DNA from 2 places in the Gottfriedia sp. NPDC057948 genome. Region 2 is predicted to be linked to the other one. Evidence: a T-box and tRNA genes for the amino acid it is inferred to sense, from the RefSeq annotation. Region 2 holds a T-box; the other holds one or more tRNA genes.
The links. The T-box of region 2 lies ahead of ileS (isoleucine--tRNA ligase). A T-box ahead of a tRNA ligase gene usually reads a tRNA of that ligase, here a tRNA-Ile.

Region 1 (3,248 bases), on a different contig from region 2:
TTGAAGGTACAAAAATTATTATAAAAAAACTTCAAAAAAGTTATTGACTTTTAAATGAAATTTGATATAATAATTAGTGTCCTAAAGAAAATGAATCAAGTGATGATAGCGAAGAGGTCACACCCGTTCCCATACCGAACACGGCAGTTAAGCTCTTCAGCGTCGATGGTAGTTGGGGGTTTCCCCCTGTGAGAGTAGAACGTCGCTTGGTTTGATGGAGGATTAGCTCAGCTGGGAGAGCACCTGCCTTACAAGCAGGGGGTCGGCGGTTCGAGCCCGTCATCCTCCACCATATGCCGACTTAGCTCAATTGGTAGAGCAACTGACTTGTAATCAGTAGGTTGGGGGTTCAAGTCCTCTAGTCGGCACTCTTTTGAGCCATTAGCTCAGTAGGTAGAGCATCTGACTTTTAATCAGAGGGTCGAAGGTTCGAATCCTTCATGGCTCACCATTTTCTCAAAAGAGAATATTGCGGGTGTGGCGGAATTGGCAGACGCGCTAGACTTAGGATCTAGTACTTCGGTGTGGGGGTTCGAGTCCCTTCACCCGCACCATTTAAATTTATAAGTTAAAGCAGTATACGCGGAAGTAGTTCAGTGGTAGAATACAACCTTGCCAAGGTTGGGGTCGCGGGTTCGAGCCCCGTCTTCCGCTCCACATATGCTGCCGGGGTGGTGGAATGGCAGACACACAGGACTTAAAATCCTGCGGGGGTTGACCCCGTGCCGGTTCGAGTCCGGCCCTCGGTACCATTTATAATATGCGCCCGTAGCTCAATTGGATAGAGCGTTTGACTACGGATCAAAAGGTTATGGGTTCGAGTCCTTTCGGGCGCGCCATATTATTTCACCTGTTATTCTGAACGGGAAGTGGCTCAGCTTGGTAGAGCACCTGGTTTGGGACCAGGGGGTCGCAGGTTCAAATCCTGTCTTCCCGACCATTTAAAACATGGGGCCTTAGCTCAGCTGGGAGAGCGCCTGCCTTGCACGCAGGAGGTCAGCGGTTCGATCCCGCTAGGCTCCACTTAAAGAAACTTAAATTAACTTATTATGGCGGTGTAGCTCAGCTGGCTAGAGCGTACGGTTCATACCCGTGAGGTCGTGGGTTCGACTCCCTCCGCCGCTACTTATTTAAGGACCTTTAGCTCAGCTGGTTAGAGCAGACGGCTCATAACCGTCCGGTCGTAGGTTCGAGTCCTACAAGGTCCACCACTTATAATGGAGTAATACCCAAGTCTGGCTGAAGGGATCGGTCTTGAAAACCGACAGGGGTGTAACAGCCCGCGGGGGTTCGAATCCCTCTTACTCCTCCATTTTTATTAAATTTCATATAACTTTCATGGAACTATATTAAATAGTATCCTCATTATCGCGGGGTGGAGCAGTCTGGTAGCTCGTCGGGCTCATAACCCGAAGGTCGCAGGTTCAAATCCTGTCCCCGCAACCAAAATGGTCCCGTGGTGTAGCGGTTAACATGCCTGCCTGTCACGCAGGAGATCGCCGGTTCGATCCCGGTCGGGACCGCCATTTAAGATGGCTCGGTAGCTCAGTCGGTAGAGCAGAGGACTGAAAATCCTCGTGTCGGCGGTTCGATTCCGTCCCGAGCCACCATCTTAAATTAAAAATGATTATTATAGTAGAGCAAATTATATAAGTAATAAAACTAATTGATTTAGTTAAGTTAATAATATGCCGACTTAGCTCAATTGGTAGAGCAACTGACTTGTAATCAGTAGGTTGGGGGTTCAAGTCCTCTAGTCGGCACTCTTTATGGCGGTCGTGGCGAAGTGGTTAACGCATCGGATTGTGGTTCCGACACTCGTGGGTTCGATTCCCATCGGTCGCCCCATATTATGCGGGTGTAGTTTAATGGTAAAATAGAAGCCTTCCAAGCTTCGGTCGTGGGTTCGATTCCCATCACCCGCTTTTTTATAAAATTTAATGGGCCTATAGCTCAGCTGGTTAGAGCGCACGCCTGATAAGCGTGAGGTCGATGGTTCGAGTCCATTTAGGCCCACCATTAAATTTAAAATTAATTTTTCCGCAGTAGCTCAGTGGTAGAGCACTCGGCTGTTAACCGAGTGGTCGTAGGTTCGAATCCTACCTGCGGAGCCATATGATAGAGAAGTACCCAAGTGGCTCAAGGGGCGCCCCTGCTAAGGGTGTAGATCGGGTAACCGGTGCGAGGGTTCGAATCCCTTCTTCTCTGCCATATTTTTTTTTGGCCCGTTGGTCAAGCGGTTAAGACACCGCCCTTTCACGGCGGTAACACGGGTTCGAGTCCCGTACGGGTCATAACTAAAGCTCAGTTATTTGTGATAACACAGGTAACTGAGTTTTTTATTTGTCTTTTTTATGATTTTAGTGAAAGGGCTTTAATTGAATACGTCTTTTCTTCATTATATTAGAGTATTCTTTGTACGTTTTAGGATTTACAGAGAGTTAACTCTCATAGATTCAATATGGCTTCTGTCTATTTACAAATAAAGTAATGGAAACAGCACATCTCAGTCTTAGTTCTCCACAATCTCGCCCTTCTCCTTTTCCATTAATCTTCATTCGGATCAATATTCTTCATTATCAAAACTTAAAGTCTTTTTCACTCATTTTAAATTCCAACATCATTTTATCCTCACCCTTTAGTTAAAATGTGGTTTAAATCCATTTTTTTAAAGTGTTCTTCAAATAATAAATATTACAAGACCAAAGAAATTAGAAAGCAAGAAATTGAAAGCAAGCGCATGATCTTAGTGTTAAAATGTGAATAGCTAAAGATGAGGTGATTAAATGAACGGATTAAATAATCAGGTCATGTGGGATGCAGTTGAATCATGCGATGAAAACTACGATGGAGTGTTTATTTATGCAGTTAAGTCCACTGGAATCTGTTGTAAACCTTCTTGTAAGTCAAGAACCCCATTAAAAGAAAATGTGTCATATTATCCGTCATTTTCTTTGGCAATTAAAGATGGGTACCGTCCATGTAAAAGATGTCGTCCTGATTTACTTCACTCAAATGAGGAGGATATTATTTTATCTGCCAAACATTTTATTGAAAAAGAATATCGAAATAGTTTAACACTGGATCGGTTAGCAATTGAAGTTGGAGTAAGTAAATTTCATTTGCAAAGATTATTTAAAAAATCCACAGGTTTATCTCCGTTAGAATACGCAACTAGGTTAAGAATGATTGAAGCTTTGAGATTATTACGAGATACTGAGAAAACCATAACTGAAATAGCTCATAAT
Region 2 (3,248 bases):
TCTTTTTCAAACCAAATATTTGAACCATGCTCTTTAAATAAGTTCGAAACATGTTCAATCGTTTCTTCAGTAATAATTGCCTCTCCGTCTTCAGCATAAAATACTGGGATTGGAACTCCCCATACACGTTGACGTGAAATACACCAATCTCCACGATCACGAACCATGTTGAATAGACGAGTTTCTCCCCAAGCTGGGAACCACGTAGTATCTTGAACAGCTTGCATTAATTGTTCACGAATTGCTTCAATTGATGCAAACCATTGTGCTGTTGCACGGAAGATAATTGGCTTTTTCGTTCTCCAGTCATGTGGATAAGAGTGTGTGATAAATTGTAATTTTAATAAAGCACCTTTTTCTTCTAATGCTTTTGTAATTTCTTTATTAGCTTCATCATAGAATAAACCTTCAAATCCAGGAGCTTCTTTTGTTAGAACACCTTTTTCATCTACTGGACAAAGCACTTCTAATCCATATTGTTGACCTACACGGAAGTCATCTTCACCATGACCTGGTGCAGTATGAACACAACCTGTACCAGCGTCAGTTGTTACATGATCACCTAAAATAACAACTGATTGGCGATCATATAATGGATGCTTACAAACGATTCCTTCAAGTTCAGAACCATTAAAAGTCTTTTCAACTACTGCATCTTCCCAACCTAGTTCTTTTGCTACAGATTCTCTTAACTCACTAGCAACTACAAACTTGTCACCATTTACAGATACTACATCATAGCTTAAGTCAGGATGTAAACATACAGCTAAGTTAGCTGGGATTGTCCATGGTGTTGTTGTCCAAATAATGAATTTCTCTCCACCGTTTAGAACATTTTTCCCATTTTCAACTGCAAAGGCAACATAGATTGATGCTGAACGCTTATCTTGGTATTCGATTTCCGCTTCTGCAAGTGCAGATTCACTTGATGGAGACCAATATACTGGTTTTAGACCTTTATAAATTAATCCCTTAGTAGCCATTTTACCGAATACTTTAATTTGTTCAGCTTCATATTCTTTTTCAAGAGTAATATATGGTCGGTCCCAATCACCTAAAATTCCTAAACGTTTAAATTGTTCTTTTTGACGCTCTACTTGCTCGTAAGCATATTCTTCACATAGTTTACGGAATTCTGCTACTGACATTTCTTTACGATTTACTTTTTTATTTGCTAATGCTTGTTCAATCGGTAAACCGTGAGTATCCCAACCTGGAACGTAAGGAGAACGGTATCCATTCATATTATAAAAACGTACAATGAAATCCTTTAATACTTTATTAAGTGCATGTCCCATATGAAGGTCACCATTAGCATAAGGTGGTCCATCATGTAATATGAATGACGGTTTTCCTTCGTTATTTTTTTGAACAGTTGCATAAATATCTTTTTTGTTCCACTCTTCTTGAATTTGTGGCTCACGTTGAGGTAAATTTCCTCTCATAGGAAATTCAGTTTTTGGCATAAGTAACGTATCTTTGTACTCCATTTGCTTTCCTCCATTTTTAAACTTAATTGTTCTAAAGCTAGCTTTTTTAGGCAAGTCAACTATTCTATACCAGCTTACTTTACATTTTTAAATTCCACATTAACGCATTGTATCCATCTTACAAGCCTTTTATTAGTGGAGTTGTCTATTATGTATAATAAATCGGATAAGACGCAAAAAACCTTTCTCATCCCAAAAAGGGACGAGAAAGGTTCCCGTGGTACCACCCTAATTGACAATAAATTTCATTAACTTATTGTCCACTTAGCATTCGTAACGTGAATGATCCGTCTTTTCTTACTCATTTTCAGAAAAGCACTCTAGGGTGATTTTCCTTCTATTTTCTATATCAAGCTTACACTATCCTTGACTCGCTACCTAGATTTATAGAAGTACTCTTCCCTGTCACCGATTTACTATAATATCTAATAAATTATATGTAAAACTTTACAAATCGTCAAGGCTTATACGACTAGTTTGCGATTTCTTCTGTTTCTTTATCGTCTAAAATATGATCCCAATCTTCATGACCTAACATTTCTAATTGAGTTTCAATTGCCATTCGTAAACGAGTTCTGAAAACTTTCGATTGCTTTTTAAGCTCTTCAAATTCCATTGTAACTTTTCTTGATTTAATTAAAGCTTCATTGATAATACGATCAGCATTTTTCTCCGCTTCTTTAATGATCAATTTAGCTTCTTTTTGGGCACTACCTTTTACATCTTCAGCAGCTTCTTGCGCAATTAAAATTGACTTATTTAAAGTTTCTTCTATAGTAGAAAAATGCTTTAATCTTTCTTTCATATCAAGAATTTGTTCTTCTAATTGTTTCTTCTCACGAATAACTAATTCATAATCTTTAATGACTTGATCTAAAAACTCGTTAACATCATCTTCGTCATAGCCACGAAAACTTTTACCAAATTCTTTATTATGAATATCAAGTGGTGTTAAAGGCAATTAAGCCACCTCCATGTATGTATGTTCTTTATTAATAGGTTATAATAAAATTTCGACAGTTTCTACGTTTTTCCTTCTACAATTTCTGACTATTTTTTAACACCGTAGTTTATCCGCCATTTTTCTTTTTTTGATAAGCCATCAATTGTCATCAACATTCCTCTACCAAAACCTTTGACAGAGAATAAATCTCCTTCTTCACATAAAAACGAAGTAGAATCAATAACTCGCTGATTTACCTTAACGTGTTCGGCTTTAATTAAGCTTTGTGCTTTTTGTCTCGATATATTATAGAATTCACTCAATAGGACATCTAATCTTAGTGATGATACAGTCCCATTATTAGTTTGCCAAACATCATCTGATTCAATCAATTCTTTAAATGTAATTCTCATTAATTTAATTGGCGATTTTCCTACAGTATTTAAGTTACTTTCTACAAAACTTGCTATTTCATCAGCAACAATTAATTGGATCATATCATTTTTAATTAGAATATCACCAAATTTTCCTCTTGTGATTCCTAAAGACATTAATGTTCCCAATACTTGTCGATGAGTTAAAGTGTGAAATTTTGTTGCATAAACTAAGTCAAATGCAACTAAAGAATAATCCTCTTCAGCAGGTGTATAAAAACTCGGATAAATAATCGCACGTTTTCGTTCACAATCCTCACGACCACCAAAAAAGGCGACAAAACACTCCCCTTGATTACCGATAATTGATTGCATAATCATTTGTTCTCTTAAATCAAGAAAATCTGTCAACTTAATAGAATAGCGTTCAATTGCTTCTTC

Region 1: it encodes a tRNA-Ile, which carries the amino acid that the T-box ahead of ileS (isoleucine--tRNA ligase) is inferred to sense. The anticodon was not compared.

What each region holds. Positions count from the first base shown of each region.
Region 1 covers NZ_JBHVPN010000005.1:221,081-224,328, reverse strand. The annotation lists rRNA gene rrf (5S ribosomal RNA) at 96-211, shown strand; tRNA gene ACFVRR_RS11545 (tRNA-Val) at 217-292, shown strand; tRNA gene ACFVRR_RS11540 (tRNA-Thr) at 296-368, shown strand; tRNA gene ACFVRR_RS11535 (tRNA-Lys) at 376-451, shown strand; tRNA gene ACFVRR_RS11530 (tRNA-Leu) at 472-554, shown strand; tRNA gene ACFVRR_RS11525 (tRNA-Gly) at 583-657, shown strand; tRNA gene ACFVRR_RS11520 (tRNA-Leu) at 666-752, shown strand; tRNA gene ACFVRR_RS11515 (tRNA-Arg) at 763-839, shown strand; tRNA gene ACFVRR_RS11510 (tRNA-Pro) at 864-940, shown strand; tRNA gene ACFVRR_RS11505 (tRNA-Ala) at 951-1,023, shown strand; tRNA gene ACFVRR_RS11500 (tRNA-Met) at 1,052-1,125, shown strand; tRNA gene ACFVRR_RS11495 (tRNA-Ile) at 1,135-1,211, shown strand; tRNA gene ACFVRR_RS11490 (tRNA-Ser) at 1,220-1,312, shown strand; tRNA gene ACFVRR_RS11485 (tRNA-Met) at 1,370-1,446, shown strand; tRNA gene ACFVRR_RS11480 (tRNA-Asp) at 1,451-1,526, shown strand; tRNA gene ACFVRR_RS11475 (tRNA-Phe) at 1,535-1,610, shown strand; tRNA gene ACFVRR_RS11470 (tRNA-Thr) at 1,691-1,763, shown strand; tRNA gene ACFVRR_RS11465 (tRNA-His) at 1,773-1,848, shown strand; tRNA gene ACFVRR_RS11460 (tRNA-Gly) at 1,855-1,925, shown strand; tRNA gene ACFVRR_RS11455 (tRNA-Ile) at 1,943-2,019, shown strand; tRNA gene ACFVRR_RS11450 (tRNA-Asn) at 2,040-2,114, shown strand; tRNA gene ACFVRR_RS11445 (tRNA-Ser) at 2,121-2,211, shown strand; tRNA gene ACFVRR_RS11440 (tRNA-Glu) at 2,223-2,294, shown strand; gene ACFVRR_RS11435 (bifunctional transcriptional activator/DNA repair enzyme AdaA) at 2,787-3,248, shown strand, end outside.
Region 2 covers NZ_JBHVPN010000001.1:570,172-573,419, reverse strand. The annotation lists gene ileS (isoleucine--tRNA ligase) at 1-1,490, opposite strand, end outside; T-box leader at 1,686-1,908, opposite strand; gene ACFVRR_RS02675 (DivIVA domain-containing protein) at 1,963-2,451, opposite strand; gene ACFVRR_RS02670 (YlmH family RNA-binding protein) at 2,541-3,248, opposite strand, start outside.